One region of the Bacillus spongiae genome, then DNA from elsewhere that is predicted to be linked to it. Evidence: a T-box and tRNA genes for the amino acid it is inferred to sense, from the RefSeq annotation. Region 1 holds a T-box; the other holds one or more tRNA genes.
The links. The T-box of region 1 lies ahead of trpS (tryptophan--tRNA ligase). A T-box ahead of a tRNA ligase gene usually reads a tRNA of that ligase, here a tRNA-Trp.
Positions count from the first base shown of each region.

Region 2: it has a tRNA-Trp gene. The T-box ahead of trpS (tryptophan--tRNA ligase) is inferred to sense a tRNA for this amino acid. The anticodon was not compared.

Region 1 is NZ_JBBAXC010000003.1:259,101-275,494, forward strand. Features, by position in the region: gene WAK64_RS05475 (DUF3941 domain-containing protein) at 1-30, opposite strand, end outside; gene WAK64_RS05480 (DegV family protein) at 89-943, opposite strand; gene WAK64_RS05485 (BsuPI-related putative proteinase inhibitor) at 1,175-1,927, shown strand; gene WAK64_RS05490 (DUF3813 domain-containing protein) at 1,961-2,158, opposite strand; gene WAK64_RS05495 (hypothetical protein) at 2,160-2,312, opposite strand; gene WAK64_RS05500 (Cof-type HAD-IIB family hydrolase) at 2,409-3,221, opposite strand; gene WAK64_RS05505 (metal-sulfur cluster assembly factor) at 3,500-3,808, shown strand; gene WAK64_RS05510 (Crp/Fnr family transcriptional regulator) at 3,904-4,596, opposite strand; gene WAK64_RS05515 (undecaprenyl-diphosphate phosphatase) at 4,661-5,482, opposite strand; gene WAK64_RS05520 (YjzC family protein) at 5,656-5,835, shown strand; gene WAK64_RS05525 (YjzD family protein) at 6,040-6,222, opposite strand; gene WAK64_RS05530 (hydrolase) at 6,430-7,173, shown strand; gene WAK64_RS05535 (hypothetical protein) at 7,205-7,957, shown strand; gene WAK64_RS05540 (ComZ family protein) at 8,257-8,448, shown strand; gene WAK64_RS05545 (beta-ketoacyl-ACP synthase III) at 8,706-9,641, shown strand; gene fabF (beta-ketoacyl-ACP synthase II) at 9,702-10,946, shown strand; gene WAK64_RS05555 (DUF2268 domain-containing putative Zn-dependent protease) at 11,073-11,837, shown strand; gene WAK64_RS05560 (YuzI family membrane protein) at 11,994-12,212, shown strand; gene WAK64_RS05565 (YjbA family protein) at 12,301-13,041, shown strand; gene trpS (tryptophan--tRNA ligase) at 13,129-14,121, opposite strand; T-box leader at 14,184-14,418, opposite strand; gene WAK64_RS05575 (DUF3899 domain-containing protein) at 14,459-14,842, opposite strand; gene WAK64_RS05580 (peptide ABC transporter substrate-binding protein) at 15,324-16,394, shown strand, end outside.
Region 2 is NZ_JBBAXC010000003.1:64-5,921, reverse strand. Features, by position in the region: gene WAK64_RS04250 (hypothetical protein) at 196-363, opposite strand; gene WAK64_RS04245 (right-handed parallel beta-helix repeat-containing protein) at 443-1,177, shown strand; gene WAK64_RS04240 (right-handed parallel beta-helix repeat-containing protein) at 2,145-3,017, shown strand; gene WAK64_RS04235 (GNAT family N-acetyltransferase) at 3,382-3,855, shown strand; tRNA gene WAK64_RS04230 (tRNA-Cys) at 4,194-4,267, opposite strand; tRNA gene WAK64_RS04225 (tRNA-Gly) at 4,276-4,350, opposite strand; tRNA gene WAK64_RS04220 (tRNA-Gln) at 4,354-4,425, opposite strand; tRNA gene WAK64_RS04215 (tRNA-His) at 4,465-4,540, opposite strand; tRNA gene WAK64_RS04210 (tRNA-Trp) at 4,552-4,625, opposite strand; tRNA gene WAK64_RS04205 (tRNA-Tyr) at 4,631-4,715, opposite strand; tRNA gene WAK64_RS04200 (tRNA-Thr) at 4,726-4,801, opposite strand; tRNA gene WAK64_RS04195 (tRNA-Phe) at 4,814-4,889, opposite strand; tRNA gene WAK64_RS04190 (tRNA-Asp) at 4,925-5,001, opposite strand; tRNA gene WAK64_RS04185 (tRNA-Met) at 5,008-5,081, opposite strand; tRNA gene WAK64_RS04180 (tRNA-Val) at 5,162-5,237, opposite strand; tRNA gene WAK64_RS04175 (tRNA-Glu) at 5,244-5,318, opposite strand; tRNA gene WAK64_RS04170 (tRNA-Ser) at 5,330-5,421, opposite strand; tRNA gene WAK64_RS04165 (tRNA-Asn) at 5,425-5,499, opposite strand; rRNA gene rrf (5S ribosomal RNA) at 5,507-5,622, opposite strand; partial or broken rRNA gene WAK64_RS04155 (23S ribosomal RNA) at 5,803-5,858, opposite strand, start outside.

The DNA.
Region 1 (16,394 bases):
TTTTTTATCGTTGTCTGAAGTATGAGGCATTTCGTTTTACTCCTTTCACTTTTAATAGTAGTTTTCCGTAGAAGGCAGATAGTATGTATTAGCGTTTATTTAAGAAAAAAATAGCGAGTGTTCCAGGGCCGGCGTGTGCACCAACAGCACTTCCAATCAAATTGATATAAAAATCCTTCGTGCCAAATTTTTCTTGAATGAGTTGTTTCATCTCCATAGCTAGTTCAAGATCATCTCCGTGGCTAATACCAACAACCTGATTTTCAAGCGTATCGCCACGTTCTCCCATTAGTGTTAAAAGTCGATGGAGTAATTTCTTTCTCCCGCGTAGCTTCTCAATAGGGACAAGCTTCCCATCTTCTACGTGAAGCAAGGGCTTGATATTAAGTAGACCTCCAACAAAAGCGGAGGCTTTACTAACACGACCTCCTTTTGCCATATAATCTAAGTCTTCTACAGTAAATAAGTGTTCCATATGACTAACTCGGTCATTTATTATGGAAAGGATTTCGTTCTTTGATGCCCCTTTTGCGATCAACTCTGCTGCTTCTTTGACAACTAATCCATATCCTAGTGATGCGCATTTTGAATCGACAATGGTTAAGTCAAGGTGTGGGTAGTTTTCTTTTACTTGTTCCTTTACCATTACAGCTGTTTGGTAAGTTCCAGATAATTCTGATGAAAAGGCTATATAAATACCGCTTTCCTTTTTCTCGGCAATTGTAGTGAACAGTTTTTCTAGCATAGCTGGAGATGCTTGAGAGGTTATGGGCCTTTTTCCATTTCGAATGGCTTCATAAACCTTCTGTGGGTTAATCGTAATGAGATCTTCATATTCTGTATCATCAATATGTACACGAAGTGGTATTAACTCGGTGAATTCTTTTTCAAAAAAATGTAACGGTAAGTCAGAGCCACTGTCGGCTAATAATTTGATTGTCATAATGACACCTTCTTTATTCTTATTTGTATATCTATAGAAAAGCGAATAACTTTTGATACTAGTGTAGCGATTTTGAACGAAAATAACAAAGTTTTTTTCGTTCAAATTACGGTAGTACTCTAGATATTACAACGATTATAGAGAGAAAAAAACGATATAGCTCCATATAGACTAAGATAAGGAAACAAGCCAATACTAAAAGAGGATATATTTAATTAGGAGTGAATCCCCTTGAAGAATAAATGGCTCTGTTTCTTTTTTTGTATAAGCTTCATTTTGGTTAACAGTATAAATGTCAGGGCAGTTAGTGGTCAAAAAGTGGTGTGGAAAGTCGAGCCGACTGTAGTGGGAGATGAAGTCAAAATTAACCTTTCCTTGCATAACAATAGTAGTCGTGAAGTATTGTTTCAATTTGCAACAAACAAAATGTATGATTATGTGATCTTGCATGATGGAAAGCGTGAGGTATATCGATATAGTTTAAATAAGAAGTTTTCTAAGTCGGATCATACATTAAAAATTATGCCAGGTCAAACAAAAGTATGGACAAGCATTTGGAAGAATGAAACACCGGTACATTCAGGCTTGTACAAAATTAAAGCTCGGTTTCTTCCTACGAAAACAGATCCGAACATTGTGTTTGAAAAAATAGCTGATAATCAGTTTATTTTAAGCAATGGCAATGAAGTTTTTCGAAATATTAAAATTAAACAGTTGGAAAAAGGAAAGTATAGAGTAAAAGGTGAAGCAAGGACGAGAGAAGGGAGTTTTTATTACTCCGTAGACGATGGTCACCATGAATTGATGGGTGAAACGTTAGTTAAAGTTAATAAAAAGGAGCCTAATTGGTCAAAATTCTCCTTTAATTTGACAGTTAAAAATTTAAAACATACGAACAAACATATATTAACGTTATATGAACGAAATCAAAACGATGGAACTTTTCTTCATCAATATTCCATCTTGTTAAAAAAGGATCAATAAAAATAGAAGCCCCTTTTGAAGGGGCTTCTATTTTTATTGAAGCTGTTGAAGTTCTGTCTGCATTTGACGTAGTTGTGCCTGTTCATGCACATTGCTATTTGCAAAAGCACTTGATAGAGCATTTTTAGCCTTTGCGATATAAGCTTGTTTTTCCTCAGCATTGCCTGATTCACACGCTTGTACAGCTTGTTGGACAAAGTCACGTGCTTGTACAAACAATGGGTTTGTCATACTAAATCCCCCCTAAAGAGGAATCTTTTACGTTTTGCAATTTTTGTGCTTCTGCTTCTGCTAAGGTTAGATGATAGGGAATACGGTCATCATGTTTGGAAACCGTATTTTTTCCTTGTTGAATAAATCGCTTTGACTTATTGCTTTTTCCCAATACAAACACCCCTTCTTGGCTTCTAGGTGAAGAAAACTCACCCATTCATAGTATTTGCGAAAAGAAAAGAATTAACGGACATAATAATTGGAAGTTTTAATTGAGTAAAAAACGTTTTTCCAAATAAACACCGATTCCATCTTCTTCATTAGATAAAGTTACTTCATTAGCCAAGTCTTTTAATGGGGGAATTGCATTTCCCATCGCAACCCCTGTTCCAGCATATTCAATCATTTCTATATCATTGTCTTCATCTCCAAAAGCAATGATGTTTTCTCGAGGTATGCCAAGCCTTTTGGCTACAATTTCAATTCCTATTGCTTTGTTTAATCCTTTTTTGACAATTTCAATGACATGCCAAGGAGCTGCCCAGCGTCGATGGTCAATAACTTCAGCATGAACCTTACTTAAATGTTTACGTATCATCGGTACAATGCTCTCTTCTGCGTGTATGAGGAGGGAGGTGGGATGGTCCGTTAATATCTTTTTTAAATCTCCCGTTGCAATCGTAGGATTACCAAAGCTAAAAATGTCAATTAGACGTTCATCATGATAATGAAAATACACTTCGTCCATTATCTCAGCAATAATGTTATGAAAAGAGAATTCCTTGCAAGCTTCCACAATTTCTAATGCTACGTCAAGGTCCATCGGTTCATGAAACATTCCCCAGCTATTATCTAACGGGTGGTGAACAAATGCACCGTTGAAATTAACAATGGGTGAAGTTAAACCCAATTCATTATAATACGTTTCACTAGCACGATATGGTCTCCCTGTCGCAATCATGACTTCGTGACCTTGTTTCATTAATGTATGTAAAACATTCTTCGTCTTGGTAGATATTTTTTTATCATCAGTAAGTAATGTTCCGTCTAAATCGAGGACAATTAAGTGTTTTTCTGTCATTATTTTCGCTCCTTATGTATATTTGTTTTCTATAGTGTATATGTTTGATTGAAAAAATGTCTACCTGTTAGTCTTAACTTGCAAAAAAATAAGGTGTTTTTTTACTTAGTGAACCTGTAAGTAGGAACAGAGGGAAATATATTTTCTGTCTTAAGGAAACATCTACTTAAACTATAGAAAATACGATTCGTTAGTTAATTTCAATAAAAAATACAAGTCATGTAATTTTGATAGGCGCCACTAATTTGATATGATAAAGAAGAAAGGGAGTGATTATAATGGATCAAGAAATGAAAGATAGTATGATGGGTGCATTAGAACAAGTGGTGGATCCTGAATTAGGTATAGATATAGTGAACTTAGGGTTAGTTTATGATGTTTCACTTGACGAATCAGGACAAGCGAAAGTGACGATGACATTAACATCAATGGGATGTCCACTTGCAGGTACGATTGTAGATCAAGTAAAAGTAGCACTAAGTGAATTACCTGAGGTAAAAGAATCGGAAGTAGATATCGTTTGGAGTCCACCTTGGAGTCGTGATATGATGTCACGTTACGCGAAAATCGCTTTAGGTATACGATAAAAACAAAGGGGCAAACCAATAAGTCGATTTTTTGACGATTGGTCAGCCCCTTTTTGGACTTTTAATAAGTAGTGTGTTTTGTTTTCGCAAAGAGATTAATCGATTCGACATATCTCAATGGGGCAATCTTCACAGTCAATTTCATTTTTTAAATGAGACAGCTGGTGAATGGTTATGATTCCTTTTTCAAAGGATATAACCTTGTCTCTTTTTAAATCATTGAGCATCCGATTTACTACTTCCCTTGAAGTACCACAGAAATTAGCCAATTCTTGATTAGTTAACGAAAGTTCAATGACAATACCTTTTGGAGTTAAGGTACCGTAGCTATTGGAAAGTCGTATTAATGTAGAATAAAGGGCCCCTTTTTTACCATGTAATATTAGGTCCCGAAATTTCGTTTGATTTTTTTGGTTTTGTAGTTGCACATATTTTAGCCATTCCAAAGTTAGATGAGGTGTGGAGCTCAATTTATCTTCAAAAATTACTTTATTTATGGCCAGGACTTCTACATTCTCAATACATTTTGCATTCAGCATATAAGAAGAGGAAGAACAAAATAGCGATAAATCTCCAATTACATCACCAGGAGCTGCAATTTTAATTGACAACTCTTTGCCATCAGGAATGACTTTGCTTATTTGGACTTTACCTTTAAGAATATAATATAACTCAGATGCAACCATTCCCTCTTGATAAAGGTAGGTTCCTTTATCGAGTATCTTTTTATTATTTGTAGCTTCAAATAATTGCTTTAATTCTGCAGAAATTTTCATAGGCGTTTGCATAGTGTTCACACCCTTACGATTTAATCAACTCTATTTAATTATAGCATAGATAAGAATAAAATTTTTAAGTTAAAGTTAGTACGAGTGTTCCTACAATGAAACAATAAATAGCAAAGTATTTTAAGTTCCCTTTCGCCATGATATTCATAAACCATTTCAAGGAAAAGTAGGAGGCGATGAGTGAACCGAAAAAGGCTAGAGAATAGGGAATCGCTAAGCTCAAGATGGATTCGTCCGCTACTAAATCACCGATGGATTTCAACGTTACCCCTAAACTAATAGGGATGTACAATAGGAATGAATAACGAAGTGCCGTTTCTTGCTTCATTCCTCGTCCCATTGCTGCAACAATCGTTGCTCCTGAACGGCTTATTCCAGGTATTAACGCAACGGCTTGGGCTAATCCGACAATGATAGCATCCTTCATTGATAATTCTCCGTCGCTTTTTTTTCCTTTCAAATTGCGAATCAACCATAGAGCAATCCCAGTGACAAGTAAGGCAATGGCTACAACTTTAATATTGTTTGCAAGTTGCCCTTCGATAAAATCACCAAAAACAACTCCAATTACTCCGGCAGGAATGGTTCCAATGATTAAGTAAATAATAAAGTTAAAATCAGCCTTTGCAGCATTGTCTCGGGTTGAGAGATAGCTGACACCGTTTTTGATGAGGCGAAGTAAATCTTCACGATATATAATTAAAACAGCGAGAAGGGATGCTGTATTAACGAGAATATCGAAGGTTAACCCATTATACTCAATGCTGAAATATTCCTTTGCGATTTGAAGATGCCCACTAGATGAAATGGGAATGGGTTCTGTAAATCCTTGAAAAATACCTAATAGTAAATATTTGAGTAATTCACCTAAATTATCTGTAATCATGAATATCCTCCGTCATTTTTGTTCACATCTTATAATTTAACATGATGAAGCAATGATGTGTAAAGTAGTTTTTCTAGGCTTTAAAGTAAGAGTAGTAAATTTCATCCGTATGAAACAACCGTTTACGACGAATAGTAATAGTAAATCTAGGTACAAAGGAAGGAGGAAGTAAAATGGGGCAACCGCGACATTTTCGTGGAGGAGACAAAGCACCGAATAATGGTATTTACATTGAGATTGGTGAAACTGGAAGTAATGTGAAGAATCCCAAAAAAATAAAGTTGAAGTCTGGTGATCGTTTCCCGGAAAATTCAAATCATAATCGCCATTGGACTTATTTACCAAAATTTTAATGGAAGGGTGATCATCGAACAATCCTTTCGGCAATCCCTTTTATTCGTCCATTTAAGACGTGAAAAATATTTTCGTCGCTTACTTAATTATGTATGTGGAGTTAAAATAGCCCATTTAGTAATTCTAACTAAATCTCTTTTATATGAAGTAAATTATAAAAAGCTCATCACTTGGATGAGCTTTTTATGGTTATATCAAAGAGATTAATGTTCCTCCACGGAGTCATTAGGGATGACAGCGGATACAACAAATAGTAACAATGTCGTTATAACGGCTAGAATTGCTGCTGCTTCCGGATTGAACTCTATACCATTCATTGAACTAACGACATATGAGAGCATCTCAACTAATAATAGTGTCCAAAAGAAAGTCCAAAAATATCTCACTACTCTCACCTCACCTTTTATGTAAACATAACATATCTCGTATTTACATGTTTCATCATACCATAGCTTTATGTAATAATAAATATTTTTCCGTATCTAATCACGAAACATATAGGAGCTTTTTACTCTATTTTGGGCGAATGACATTTCCTCGTTCTAACAATTACATACAATAATATGACTTAGTACGTAAAAGGAGAATTATAAATGAGGGAGCGGAGATTTCAAATCGAAAACGAATGGTGCATGGTGCATTACCCTGAAAAACCGAACGGATTTGCTGTGATGATTTTAGGGGACTTTAATCACTATGTTGATGAGATCAGTAGCTTTTGGATGCAACATGAAACAAGAAAAAAAATAATCGAGGAATTAAATGCAAATGGTTATTTAGTATGCTATTCAAATCTTTATGGATGTCATTGGGGACATGAAAAGGCGGTTCGTTTAGCCAAAAGAGTATATCACTACATTATCAGAAATGAAATTCTCAATGATCGAATTCACATTTTAGCGGACGGGATGGGAGCTTTAGTGGCCGAGAAGCTCGTTCCATTGCTAAATGAAAAAATACGGTCGATGGTTCTTTATTCTCCATGTATCTCCATACCGATGCATTTAGAACATGAACATGAGCAGAAGTTTTTTTATAAAAAAATCCTTCATGAACTTGCTAAAGTATATGAAAAAAGTGTGGAAGAATGTGAAAGGGAGTTTAATATTGCTGATACAGAGGCCTACTTTATTGCAAAAACGGATATTCCCATTTGTATAATTCAGTGGATTGGTTCCAACCGTTATAAATCTCAATTTCATCTCATAAAAGATATATATGTAGAAAGAATGGGGAATTCAAGACGAGTGGAACTTAATTACTTAGTTCCTGAGAAAAATAGAACCGTTAGCAATAAACTTATTTTATTTTATCGAAAAGAAGAAAAAATTCTTTAGTTTTTATGAAATGGAAAGGGAGATGCTTTTATTGAATAGAGTCATTGTGTTTGCTGCCCAGCAATTTTTAGGGTTTGAGCTTTGCAAAAGTTTATTAGAGTATGGATATGAAGTAGAAGGGTTTGATGAGGGAGAGCAAGGGGAGAAATGGCTTGAAATTGGTCGTAATGCTAATGTAAATTACGCTGCTTATCCCTTTCAACAAAAAGAAGAGAAAATAACTCATATGGTATTTCCATATTTTGATTATGAGGAAGGTCATCACGAAAGTTTAACAAAAGAAATCAAAGGCATTGAGCCTATGGAAGACATCCATTTTCACTTCCTGTTTTCTACTCATATGCTAAGCAAACGTTATAAGGAGGAACACATTGATTTAACTAAAGTGATTGAAAAATTAAACATAAAGAATAAAACTTCAATTATATATTTACCTACTGTTTATGGCCCTAGTCAACCAGCAAACTACCTGTATGCCTCAATATTAAATAATAATCACGAAGAAATAAGCATCGAAGGTTTACGGGATGATCCAGAGGATGTGTTATTTGTAAGGGATGTGGCTAATACATTCGTCCATCAATTGGATAAGGAAGGGGTATATCTGTATGTGTCAAATAAAGAAAAGGAGTGGGAACGGGGAATTAGCGAACTAACTGACATTGATGTTCAATTATCTCCTCTTAACTTTATTCGGTCATACGTTCAGCAAAAGGAGGTAATTCCGTCATCTATTTCAATAAAAGAAGGACTTAGGCTACAGGAAAAATCATATCAGGATTGATAGTAGCTTTTTTATAAAAAAGACATTTCAATCCTGATTTTACATACTGTTTAAAACGAATGTTCAAAAAGCACCTGTTATAATGATAGAATTTAATGGTATCTTCAGTAAAGGGTGAGAAAGTAGCTTCTTTTGTGTAAAAGTATCGGTTAAGTATTCAATAAGTAGAGTGGTGATTCTTCTTTTCTTAAACCAATGAATAGGCTATAATATTGACATAATTAGTTAATATAGCTTTAAATGTTCTAGTTAGACTAAACATTCAAATAGCGAGTAGGGATTGGAGGAATTGAGTAATAATGAATGATGATAAAACCATGCAGTTTATGCAAATTGCAATGAAGCATTTTCCTGAAGCGAAAACGAAAATGGATGAAGCAGGAATAGAGTTTTCAATGGATATGCTTCAACCTTTTATGACGCTTTTCAATCAAATAATGTCAGAAGCGTATGAACTCGGAAAGCAAGAGGCAAAAAAAGAAATGAATTAAGCTAAACCGCTCTGATTTGGGCGGTTTTTTTGTGAAAAAATAAGTTAGTAGAGCTAGAAAGCAACCATCAGCAAATGGATGCAACATACACCAAGGAATATAGATAGACTTTTAGCCTAAACATAATCAATGAGGAGAAAGCAGTTGCCAAATTGATTTTTTTTCGATAAAATTAGTACCAAGTCATAATAATAAATAATATAAATAGATAATAGGTTTTGCAATAAAGGTAATGATAAAATGGAAGGGGTATTGATATGAACGCAGGTATAATAGGTATTGGGAAATATGTCCCTGAAAAAGTTGTCACTAACCACGATCTTGAGAAAATAATGGATACGACAGATGAGTGGATTAGAACAAGGACGGGAATTGAAGAACGAAGAATAGCGCCTGATCATATGGATACGTCAGACTTGGCTTATGAAGCTGCAAAAGTAGCAATTGAAAACGCATCGATTCATCCAGAGGAGATTGATCTCATTCTTGTTGCTACGGTAACACCAGATCAACCTTTTCCTTCAGTTGGGTGCATGCTACAAGAGAAGTTAGGTGCGAAAAATGCAGCAGCGATGGACATAAGCGCAGCCTGTGCAGGTTTTATGTACGGAATGATTACAGCGAAACAATTTATTGAAAATAATGCTTATAAACATATCCTAATAGTAGGAGTAGAAAAACTTTCAAAAATTATGAATTGGGAAGACCGAAATACAGCAGTCTTATTTGGAGATGGTGCTGGGGCAGCAGTGATGGGACCTGTTTCAAAAGATAGGGGAATTCTTTCATTTGAATTAGGGTCAGACGGTTCAGGTGGAAAGCATCTTTATCAGGAGAAGGACATCATTCAAATGAATGGACGCGAAGTTTTCAAATTTGCTGTTCGCCAAATGGGAGAATCAAGTATAGCGGTGTTAGATAAAGCTGGATTAACAAAGGAAGATGTAGACTTTTTAATTCCTCATCAAGCAAATATACGAATTATGGAATCAGCACGACAACGGTTAGAGTTACCTGAAGAAAAAATGTCTAAAACCGTTCATAAATATGGAAACACATCTGCTGCTTCGATTCCAATCTCAATTGTGGATGAAGTAGAAGCTGGAAAAATTAATGATGATGATGTTATTGTTATGGTTGGATTTGGTGGTGGCCTTACATGGGGAGCTATCGTGATGAAATGGGGAAAATAATCACATAATTTTTAATAAACAAGTTTTCTTAAAGTAAAAAAAGGAGATGGACATAACATGATGAAAAAAAGACGAGTGGTCGTAACGGGTGTCGGTGCCGTGACACCTTTAGGGAATGATGCGGAAACTACATGGGAAAATATTAAGGAAGGAAAATCAGGACTTGATGTTATGACAAGATTAAATCCTGATGATTTTCCAGCAAAGGTAGTCGGTGAGGTAAAAGAATTTAATCCAGAAAAATGGCTAGAGCGAAAAGAAGCAAGAAAGATGGATCGTTTTACGCAATACGCTGTAGCAGCTTCCTTAATGGCTGTAAAGAATGCACAATTGACTATTAATGATGAAAATGCTCATCGAGTAGGTGTGTGGATAGGCTCCGGTATTGGCGGTATGGAAACCTTCGAAAAACAATATGAAGTTTTCCAGAAACGAGGATATCGACGTGTAAGTCCGTTCTTTGTCCCAATGATGATTCCGGATATGGCAGCTGGACAGGTGTCTATTACTCTTGGAGCAAAAGGAATGAACTCCTGTACAGTAACCGCTTGTGCAACAGGAACCAATTCCATTGGGGACGCATTTAAAGTTATAGAGCGTGGAGATGCTGACGTAATGGTTGCAGGTGGAACGGAAGCGCCAATCACGTCAATGTCTATGGCTGGTTTTAGCTCAAACACGGCTTTATCGACTAACCCAGACCCAAAAACAGCTAGTCGACCATTTGATGCGAATCGAGATGGCTTCGTGATGGGTGAAGGAGCGGGTGTGCTCGTTCTAGAAGATTTAGAACATGCCCTTAATCGAGGAGCAAATATTTTGGCTGAGATTGTAGGGTATGGCTCAACGGCTGATGCCTATCATATCACTTCACCATCTCCAGAAGGAGAAGGCGGAGCGAGAGCTATGAAGCTTGCGATAGAAGATGGTAACCTTTCACCAACTGATATTGATTATATTAATGCTCATGGTACAAGCACAGACTATAATGATAAATTTGAAACGATGGCAATAAAATCTGTTTTTGGAGAGCATGCCAATAAGTTAGCGATTAGCTCTACTAAATCGATGACTGGTCATTTATTAGGGGCAGCTGGTGGAGTGGAAGCAATATTCACCGTTCTAGCATTAAAGGAAGGAATCTTGCCACCAACTATAAATTATGAAACGCCAGATCCAGAATGTGACCTTGACTATGTTACAAATAAGGCGCGAAAACAGGAAATAAACGCGGCCATGAGTAATTCATTAGGTTTTGGTGGACACAATGCAACAATCGTATTTACTAAATATGATAATGAATAAATGCTGAAGGAGCTCTGATGTGAGCTCCTTTTTTGTATTGTTTTCAGTTCAAAGTAGGAATACAAGATAACGGACCTTTTAACTCTTTCGTTCATATGATGAGGAGAGGGAAGGAGGGTTACGACCTTGTCGGTTATTCCTACAAACAAACTGTTAAAAAAACATGGAGAATCCCCTGAGAAATTACTAGCCTCATGTGGAGTTAATAAAGATGAAGCGAGAAGTTTATATACGTACTTAAAGGGATTTGGAATGTATAGTCGAACGACAGGAATTTTAGATACTGTTGATGAATTAATTGAAAAAGAATATTGGACACACCTCGAAAAGATTGAAAAGAAATATAAGAAGAAATGGAGAGGTCCAAATGTGCCCATAATGATCTTTCCTTTGGATCAAAGAAGAGAGGGGAAGATGTCTGGAGTATCATTTAAGGATAAAATATTTTTATTTTTAACTCCGTCCGTGTCGAGAAAAAAGCTGGAAGCTTTATTTATTCATGAATATCATCATTGTGTCAGAATGAATAAGCTCTTGAAAGTGAACAAAGAATTCACATTGCTGGATTCGATTGTATTTGAGGGTTTAGCAGAATCAGCAGTTAAGGAGTATTGTGGTGAAGAATACATTGCTGATTGGTGCAAAAAATATAAACAGCCACATTTACAAAGAATGTGGAACACGTCAATTAAACCTAACCTTGATGCCAAAAAAGGAGAGAGAGTCCATGAGAGCTTATTATTTGGAAAAGGGTTTGCGCCAAGAATGATGGGATATGCGGTGGGCTATTACCTTATACAACAATGGTTGGCAGACCATCCAGCTTCCACGGTTAAAATGCTTTCCTTACCTTCAGAAACGTTTATACTAAAAGAAGAAGAAAAGAGTTAAAGGGGTTAAAAAAGACGAGGGAAGGAACCGAATATCCTTCCTCGTTTGTGTAAAGAAGCTCTAAACGTATACGTAATTTTATCATAATTTTTTTTTCTATACATATGATGAACTAGAGCATGGACATGCTCATTTCTTTATGGAAGGGAGAACGAGATGGTATTTAGGCTGTTTTTGCTTCTCCTTGGATTTGGACTAGCTGTTTCTGGGGGCGTAAGTTTAATTGTCTATTTAAATTTATTAACAACGGGTCTATCTGTGCAACAATTTATCGATATGATGAAAATGCGAATGGAAGGCTATTTATTTATTATTGGAACGCTCTTTATTACTTTAGCGATCTACCTACCCACTAGCAAGGACAAACATAAATAGAAAAAAATTTATAATGAAATATTGACGAATATTTTTACCAATCGCTGCCTATACTGAATGACAAATAGGTCTGAAGCGAGGGGTCGAAATGTTATATCTTCACGACGTATGGGTGAATTGGTTCGAAGGCGAAGAAAATGGATACAATGTATGTCATTTTCATGAATGGAGAAAAGAGGACGTTATCGAGCTGTTAGATCAAGTCCCACTTATTAAAGTATCGGAACCTTTATTTCATTACATCGAAAACAATCTATCAGAGATTCCAGCAGAATTGTTAAAAGAAATTTATCAAAAAGCTTATTTACGAAAAAATCATGAAAGAGTTCAACTAGATTATTGCTTCGTCGTGACAGATGGAATTGGGATTATTGCGATCGATACGATTGGTTATACTGTACCAATTCGAAAAAGTCGTTTAATTCCTAGGCAAGAGCAATTGGTCTATGAAATGATTGAATGTCATGAACCGAAAGACTTTTGTTTTCAATTGGAGAATAAGGATTACCACATCCTATCACCTGAACCAAAGGTGATGAGTGGCTTAACAAGGAAGGAAAGACAGCTGAAACAATTGTTATTTATGGCACTAGACCAATTAAACTCATCAAATAATACAGCAGAAGTACGTTATTGGTACACAGAGTGGGCACCTGAAAACTATAGAATCATTCAAGGAATGACATTTGATGAGGTGTGGAAGAGTTTGTATGAAGAAACAAAATGGGGATGGAGTAGGAAACATGCGAGCCTATGTGAACGAATTATTAAAGGTCAACCATTTTTTGAAAAGCTATGGGACATGGAGCATGGGTCTAAAGTGAATTAAAAAAGAAGCCTTAGTGGCTTCTTTTTTTGTATATTGCTCTCTTCACCCCATAAAGAAAGGGGAATGTCTATAATTTTTGGGAAGGCTTTATCGTTTTCTTTTTCTGCCTAGTCCCATTGCATTTTCCATTTTCTTAATCATTTTACTAGCGACCTTGTTGGCTCTATCTGCTCCGTCATCTAAAATTTGATCAAGTTCATCTGAGTCTATTAGTTCATAATATCGTTCCTGAATAGGTTTAATAGCATTGACAACAACAGCGGCTAAATCGGTTTTAAACTGGCCGTATCCTACCCCTTCATACTTTTCTTCTAATTCCTTAATTGAGATATTCCCTAAAATAGAGTAAATCGAAAGTAAATTGGCAACACCAGGTTTGTTCTCTTTATCGTATTTCACAATTCCTTCTGAATCTGTTACTGCTGATTTGATTTTCTTTTCAATCTGCTTAGGATCATCAAGTAAAGTAATGGTTGCCTTTTTATTTGGATCAGATTTACTCATCTTCTTCGTCGGTTCTTGCAGAGACATGATTCGTGCGCCAACTTCTGAAATTCGAATTTCTGGAATAGTCAAAATGTCGTTATACTTTTTATTAAATCGCTCTGCTATATCACGAGTTAACTCAATATGTTGCTTCTGATCATCTCCAACTGGTACTAGGTCAGTGTTGTATAATAAGATATCCCCTGCCATGAGTGGTGGGTAGGTTAATAAACCAGCTGTAACGGCATCTTTACCTTGAGACTTGTCTTTAAATTGGGTCATTCTTTCTAGTTCACCGATATAGGTTACGCATTGTAGCATCCAGCCTGCTTGTGCATGAGCAGGAACTTCAGATTGGATAAAAATTGTTGATTTCGTAGGGTCAATCCCAATAGCAATGTGCATGGCAGCAAGTGATTTGATACTTTTTCTTAATTCAAGACGGTCTTGTGATACCGTTATCGCATGTTGATCGACCACACTGAAATAACAGTGATAGTCATGTTGTAGCTCAATAAACTGCATCATTGCTCCAATATAATTTCCAAGGGTAATGGTTCCACTCGGTTGGATACCTGAAAAAATCGTTTTCATCTTTGTTCCTCCTAATACTAATTATTTATAAAAACATAAAAAACCATTCATCTCTATTACAAAATAGGGACGAATGGTTAATTCCGCGGTGCCACCCTAAGTGCTCAAAAAAGCCATCTTAGTATCTATGCGAGCATAGACTCCTATTAACGCTAGGTTACGCCACAAACTACTTACTTTCGCTTTTGCAGGTGGAGCTCAAAAGTCCATTCCATTTAGGATAGTGTTTGTTTTCACCAGCCACAAACTCTCTAAGAGCTATCACTTAAATGTACTACTCTTCATCAACGCAATTTTTATAAAGTTAAAAGAATTATACATAATATATTGAAAACAATCAAGCTAGATAATAAGCTGCAACGATTGAAATGAAGGTCAATAGTCCTCCGACAATTAAGAAAGGTTGGGTAATGGACACGGTTCTTTTGACGAGATACTCTTCATGAATCGGCTTTGTGCTATCTAGGTTATCATATTTTGAAAAAAACTTTCCTGCTTGGGTGCTTTTTCGAAACCGTTTAATACTGTATATGATGCCATTAAAAAAGCCTTTTTCTACAACAAACGTAAATGATCCAATCATTAATAATAAAAGCCCCATGACAAAGAAAGAATTAACAAAAGCAATAAGGAAAGGAAGGTTGGAAAAAAAAGAATAAAGGAAAGAAATGATAAAAATTCCAATAATTAACCATAAAATTCGAGGTAAAATATTTTTCACGTAAGATCACCGTCACTATAAAATAAGATGTAAGTAGTATACAGGATATGATGGGTAAAAGAAATAGGAAAGGCATAACTTCCATATATAGAAGATGTTGGTTTGTGTTGCATAAGTGTACATATATCTTTTTCTGGTGGACAAATTATCATTGAAGTGATTGTATCTATTTTATAAGGGTTGTGAGGATATGAAATAAAGAAGCAAAAAGAATGTTTATACCTTCAAATGGATAAAAAAACAAAAAATAAGGTATGATTATAGCGAATAGATTAATAAATAGTTTACCAAAAATAAAAAAAAAAAAAATATATTGCCCTAAAATAGGCAGGAGAAAATCTACATTTTAACGTCCTTTATGTCATTTACACAAAAAAACTGTTAAATATATATTGCAAAAAAAATCAGATGCGATATAATAGGTAACGAATCTTCTGACAAATTAGAAGGTTAATATTAATACGAGGAGGTCGATTTCGGGATGAAGAAAAAACTATCATTCCTATTAGTTCTTCTTCTTGCTCTTTCCACATTTTTAGCAGCTTGTGGTGGAGATACTGATGAAGACACACAGAAAGACACAGGCAACGACACAGATAAAGAGAGACCACAGGTACTTAATTTAAGATCGGGTGAAGAAATTCCTAAAATGAGCCCAACTAAAGCAAGTGACTCCGTTTCATTTGAAGTAATGAACAGTGTATATGAAGGTTTATACCGTTTAGGTGAAGGTGATGAGCCAGTTCTAGGTATGGCAGAATCAGAGCCAGAAATCAGTGAAGACGGTAAGACATATACGTTCACTATTCGTGATGCGAAATGGTCTGATGGTTCACCAGTAACAGCGCATGATTTTGAGTACGCTTGGAAAAAAGTGTTAGACCCAGAAACTGAAGGTGTACAATATGCGTACATTATGTATGATATTAAAGGCGCATACGAGGCTCATGAAAAAGGTGGAAGCCTTGATGACGTTGGGGTAAAAGCAACTGACGAAAAAACATTAGTAGTAGAGCTTAATAGTGTAGCTCCATACTTCAAAGGTTTACTTTCTTTTGCAACATTCTACCCGCAAAAACAAGAATATGTTGAAGCACAAGGTGAAGAATATGCTTTAGAAGCAGATAAATCACTTTACAATGGTCCTTTCGTTTTATCAGAATGGAAACATGAGCAAAGCTACCAATTAAAGAAAAACCCAGATTATTGGGATGCAGATACTGTTAAACTAGAAGAAATTAACTACAATATCGTTAAAGATACTTCTACTGTAGTAAGTTTATATGAAACTAATCGAGTTGATATTGCTGGATTAAACTCAGAGTACGTAGACAAATGGAAAGATGATCCAAACTTCTACACTCGTGAAACATCAACTTTATTCTACCTACGCTTTAACCATACAAACGATATTCTTAAAAACGTAAATGCTCGTAAAGCAATTTCAATGGCTATAGATAAAGAATCTGTAGTTGACGTATTACTAAATAACGGATCTGTCCCTGCAGATTACTTTGTACCAGCTAACTTCGTAACTGGTCCAGATGGCAAA
Region 2 (5,858 bases), 260 kb from region 1:
ATTCCGATTCAATATCGATTTGTAGTTCGTGCATGTTTATTCGCCTTCCCCCCCTATTATTTCAAATTTTTACACAATTACAGCCGAAATGTGTCGAGGGGTATTTTACCAATATAATACTTCTCGCTTAGATTCGTGCAAATATAGCGATTCATTTCCGTTTTTCGCATGTTTTCATCAAAAATATGCATTTAATTATATTTTTCGCCAGCCTGCCTGTCTTAGATCTGCAACTGAATGTGCACGTATGTGCCAACGATTTTCATCCGTATCTAATGAGTGAATCGCTTTTTTATCATCACTAACGACTAATTTTCCCGTTAAACCTAGTTGCGAATTGTTAACTGTGTCGCCGTCTTTCATGTTATTACCTCCTTTCATAATACTTTCGGTTCCTTCATACAGTGTAAAAGTGTCATTTATTCGAAAGTGGGATGATAATATGAGGACATCACAACGAAACAGCTTTTTTCTGGTTGCTATTGTTTTCACCACGCTCTTCTTTTTAGCTATCCTCACCGTAATAGGTATCGTAATCTTTAACGAAAAAACAATCGTTGTGCCAGATGAAGAAGGCACGATATCAGGTGCAGTTGCTATTGCTGAGCCTGGTGATATTATTTTAGTAAAAGCGAAAGAGGATGGTAACCCTTATGAGGAAAACGTTTCTATTAGTACAGAAAACATTAAACTCGTTGGGATTGGGAAAACACAACCGTTTGTAATGGGGGATGAAGCAAACGCGATTACAGTTTTAGATACTACAGGTGTTCTAGTGAAAAATTTTCGAGTTCAAGCCGTAGGAGGATCCGGTGATTCTGGTATTTCGTTAAATAATGCAAACCATAACTTAATTAAAGGAAATACCTCTAATGATAATGATGATTTTGGCATAACCGTATTTGATTCTGACTTTAATATAATAAAAGAAAATATTTTGAATCAAAATGCGTTTGGGATGAACATTACTAATGATTCAGATTCTAATCTCGTTAAAAGAAATGTGCTTAACGACAATAGTGATCTTGGAATTAGCCTATCTGCTAGTTCTAATGAAAATAGTGTTTTTTTTAACATCGCGTTCGGTAATACGTTTGACGACATTCAAGATGCAGACGACAACAACTTCAAAGGGAACGAGTGTGATAACAGTGACCCAGGCGGCCTTTGTAATTAGCATCTTGCTGGGTCTTTTTAAAACTCGAATTGACTTGCCGCTGTCTCACCCGTAGGAAACTCCTTCAAAACGCCGTAATCAAATAGCGCCATCAATTCGAGTGTAAAATCTTCGCCATCATTACGTCCCTTTCAACGCCGAACATGGCGATATAACTCGAGCAATTACGGCTACACTCAGCTGAGTCTGCGAGTTTTCAACGATTTGGCGAAAATACAGTTAATTGCGTGGTTAGATCCGCTCATTCTTCCAACTCCTTTACGTATCCTTTTGCGAGCCACGTTGCCGGTACGGTTTTACGGTACATTTCCCAAAAAGGCTCACCCGCTTAACGATTAGGCTTCTTTTCTTCAGCGACTTCCGTCCATACCCAATGCATTTTCACCATTTTAAATTGACTCATTCGCATCCCCTCGTTTAGATGTATACATTTCCGTCATGATGTTCTTATAGAAAAAAAGTATAGTTTCGGTTGACAATTTACAACTTTACACGTGCCTTTAAATGGTGAGTTTGCATTTCGCACACCAACCAAACAAATTGACATAGACAAATACTTTGGATCATCGGCTTTTCATAGGTTTATCATTTTCGATAGCTTTTCTCTCATTTCGCTCTCACTTTCACGAATTTTTTATACACACATAACCCCTGTTTTATTCTAATCAGCAATATAAGAAGAGTATTTATGAAAGAGTAATATTCTATTTATATTTGCCTAGTTCCAACAAATAGCACTATCGAAACTATTCGAAGTAGTGATAGAACTAAAAATGAAGAAATTCACTATTCAATTGGTAGGCGTTACCGCAAATCAAAGCGGTTCTTTCACCACACCGACACTAATGTAATACAAAAGAGAAAGATCAACGATTAGTCAACAGCACATTTATTCATATAGTACAAGCAGTGCTTGTGTTTCATTCATATAATCTACTAACTGTGATTTTAAGGGGAGGTAAATATTGTGACATTACGAATCGTGCCTACAGATGATTTTCCAACCGTACAAGCTGCCATTGATGACTCTGCCCCTGGCGATAGTATTAAACTATTGGTGGGGACGTTTGATGGGTTTGAGGTTACAGTAGAAAACTTAAAAATCTTTGGTTGCGGGATAGGTCGGACGATTATTTCAGGTCAACCTGCCCAAGGTAATATTGGTGTGGTTGTAAAGGCTAATCGTACAGTATTACAAGGATTTACGGTTCAGGGATTTTTGGATTCTGGTGTTCTAATTGAGTTTACTTATGAAAATAATGTTGTAAAAGAAATCGAATCGAGATTTAATACATTGAGAGGTCTTATTATTTTGGGAGTAAACAATCTCATATTAAACTGTAAGGTAGCAAATAATGCAGATGTCGGTATATTAGCTAGCAGAAACAATTGTATTATGAATTGTAAAATGACAAATAATGATCGAGGTTTTAACGGCGGTATAAATAACATATTAATCCATAACTTGTTCAAGGAATCTGGTTTAACCGGCTGCTTTTTAGGAAACAACAGTATTGCCTTTAGGAATACATTCCTCAATGGTTTAAGAGGTCTTGACGTCAATAGCAATAATATGATTATTGAAAACATGTCATGCAGAAACAGTGAGACTGGAATATTAATCTCTTCTGATGATAATGTTATTGACTCAAACTTAACACGTAATAACAATCTTTCAGGTATCAATGTGATGGAATTTGCAACAAATAACACAATTAGGTTCAACAAGGCATTTAACAATTCGTTATTTGATATTCAAGCTACCCCTCCAGCTAACGAAAACAACACTTTTAACGGCAACAAGTGCGGGAATAGCTTCCCACCAGAACTTTGTACTTAAACGAATCATATTCGTGTCATTTCGACTCACCATAGTAGAGTTTCCTCCCCCTCGTATGTATTTCCCTATTCCAACAAGTAATCTTGTTAACAGCAATATGAACGCCTCAACAATGTTCTTTTTCTCCTCCCTCTTCAACTTATTTGACAGGCCTTGATGGCACGTTTCCTGTATTATTAGAATAATCTTCTTACGTATAATCTCTTAAACAGAAAATATTGATTCAACAAGTTATATTTCTTGATAGGGAAATATCATACTATAGAAGTAGTTGTTAATAATTAAATACAAGAAATTGACCTTTTTTGTAAAGAACAGTATTGATAGCTTTAGTGCAACATAAACCGTAGAAATGAGGGGTACTATGAACTTAACAATTAAGAAAATGGATATTAATTCAGCTAAAACTATCCTAAGTTGGAGATATGAAAAACCATATGATTTTTATAATAATGATATAACTGAAGAAGGAATAAATGAACTGCTTGATGGTTCTTATCAAGCTATCATTGACAAAAATAATAAAATCTTTGGTTACTTATGTATAGGGGAGTCAGCTCAAATCCCGGTTGGACATAAACATGGTGTATATAATGATAAGTATGTAGATATGGGTCTTGGAATGGACCCATATTATGTAGGAAAAGGATACGGGTATGAATTTTGTACATATATAATGAACCACATAAAAGAAAACTCCCCGGGGATCCCTATAAGACTATCAGTTGCAACATTTAACGACAGAGCTATTAATTTATACGAGAAACTAGGATTCATAAAGAAGGACAAGTTCACAACTGACTTTGCAGAGTTCATAACGATGATTAAAGATAATTAACAATACTATTCAATTATCGGAGATTTTAATGAAATTAACCTTAAGCTCAGAGCAGTAAACTCTGAGCTTGTTTGCGTGCTTTTTACTGTGTGATTTAACCTGTAAATTAAAATGTAAACGTAATTTATCTTGTTACTTTAAGTTTTCTCCACAATACCTAAACTACATATCGATAAGAAAGAGGACTTTTTATGTCGATATGACTAAATTGCTCAAATCGAACATAAAAAAACAATACATTCTATGTGTATTGTTGGTTATAAGTATGTATATCGATTTTTAATGCTAAAGTACATTTAAAATCTTATTTGTCTGCTCATTTTGCCATACAGTCAAAATGGAGGCGGCAACCGGATTTGAACCGGTGATAAAGGTTTTGCAGACCTCTGCCTTACCACTTGGCTATGCCGCCATTTAAATTGGAGCGGAAGACGGGATTTGAACCCGCGACCCCCACCTTGGCAAGGTGGTGTTCTACCACTGAACTACTTCCGCAAGCTGGGCTAGCTGGATTCGAACCAACGCATGACGGAGTCAAAGTCCGTTGCCTTACCGCTTGGCTATAGCCCAATAATAGTATATGCCATCTATTTACTTATGTGAATAAAATGGGGCGGCTGATGGGAATCGAACCCACGAATGTCGGAACCACAATCCGATGCGTTAACCACTTCGCCACAGCCGCCATTATTTAATTGGCAGGGGCAGTAGGAATCGAACCCACACCAAAGGTTTTGGAGACCTTCGTTCTACCGTTAAACTATGCCCCTATAAATGGTGGAGGGGGACGGATTCGAACCGCCGAACCCTGAGGGAGCGGATTTACAGTCCGCCGCGTTTAGCCACTTCGCTACCCCTCCACAAATGATCTGGTGCCGGCAAGAGGACTTGAACCCCCAACCTACTGATTACAAGTCAGTTGCTCTACCAGTTGAGCTACACCGGCATGATTTTTAAATGGTGGCTCGGGACGGAATCGAACCGCCGACACATGGATTTTCAGTCCATTGCTCTACCAACTGAGCTACCGAGCCATTTAATCATGACTTTTGTGAATCTAATTATATTATGGCGGTCCGGACGGGACTCGAACCCGCGACCTCCTGCGTGACAGGCAGGCATTCTAACCAACTGAACTACCGGACCAATGTATTGCGGGGGCAGGATTTGAACCTGCGACCTTCGGGTTATGAGCCCGACGAGCTACCAGACTGCTCCACCCCGCGACGATAATAGCGTGAAAATTAATAACTATGTAATTTCATTTTTCAAATATTTTAAGCGATATTTGAAAGTTAAACATTAATGGTGGAGGATGACGGGATCGAACCGCCGACCCTCTGCTTGTAAGGCAGATGCTCTCCCAGCTGAGCTAATCCTCCGTATAATGGTGACCCGTACGGGATTCGAACCCGTGTTACCGCCGTGAAAGGGCGGTGTCTTAACCGCTTGACCAACGGGCCATAATACTCGATGGCGGAGAGCAAGGGATTCGAACCCTTGAGACAGCGGTAACCGTCTACACGATTTCCAATCGTGCTCCTTCGACCTCTCGGACAGCTCTCCAATTGGCTCCGCAGGCAGGATTCGAACCTGCGACCGATCGGTTAACAGCCGATAGCTCTACCACTGAGCTACTGCGGAACATTATGCCTGGCGACGTCCTACTCTCACAGGGGGAAGCCCCCAACTACCATCGGCGCTAAAGAGCTTAACTTCCGTGTTCGGTATGGGAACGGGTGTGACCTCTTTGCTATTGCCACCAGACTTTTTTCAAAGACAAGTATTATTATACAGCTTTTAATATATTTTTCAAGAGTTTTTTTAAATTTTACCCTCAAAACTAGATAAAGATTGATGAAGAGTGAGTAATCACCGTTCTTACGCTGTCCAGCTACAGCTCCTATGTGCTTGTCGCACATGAACAGTCGCTTTCACTTGTTTCTTTTGGTTAAGTCCTCGATCGATTAGTATTCGTCAGCTCCACATGTCACCATGCTTCC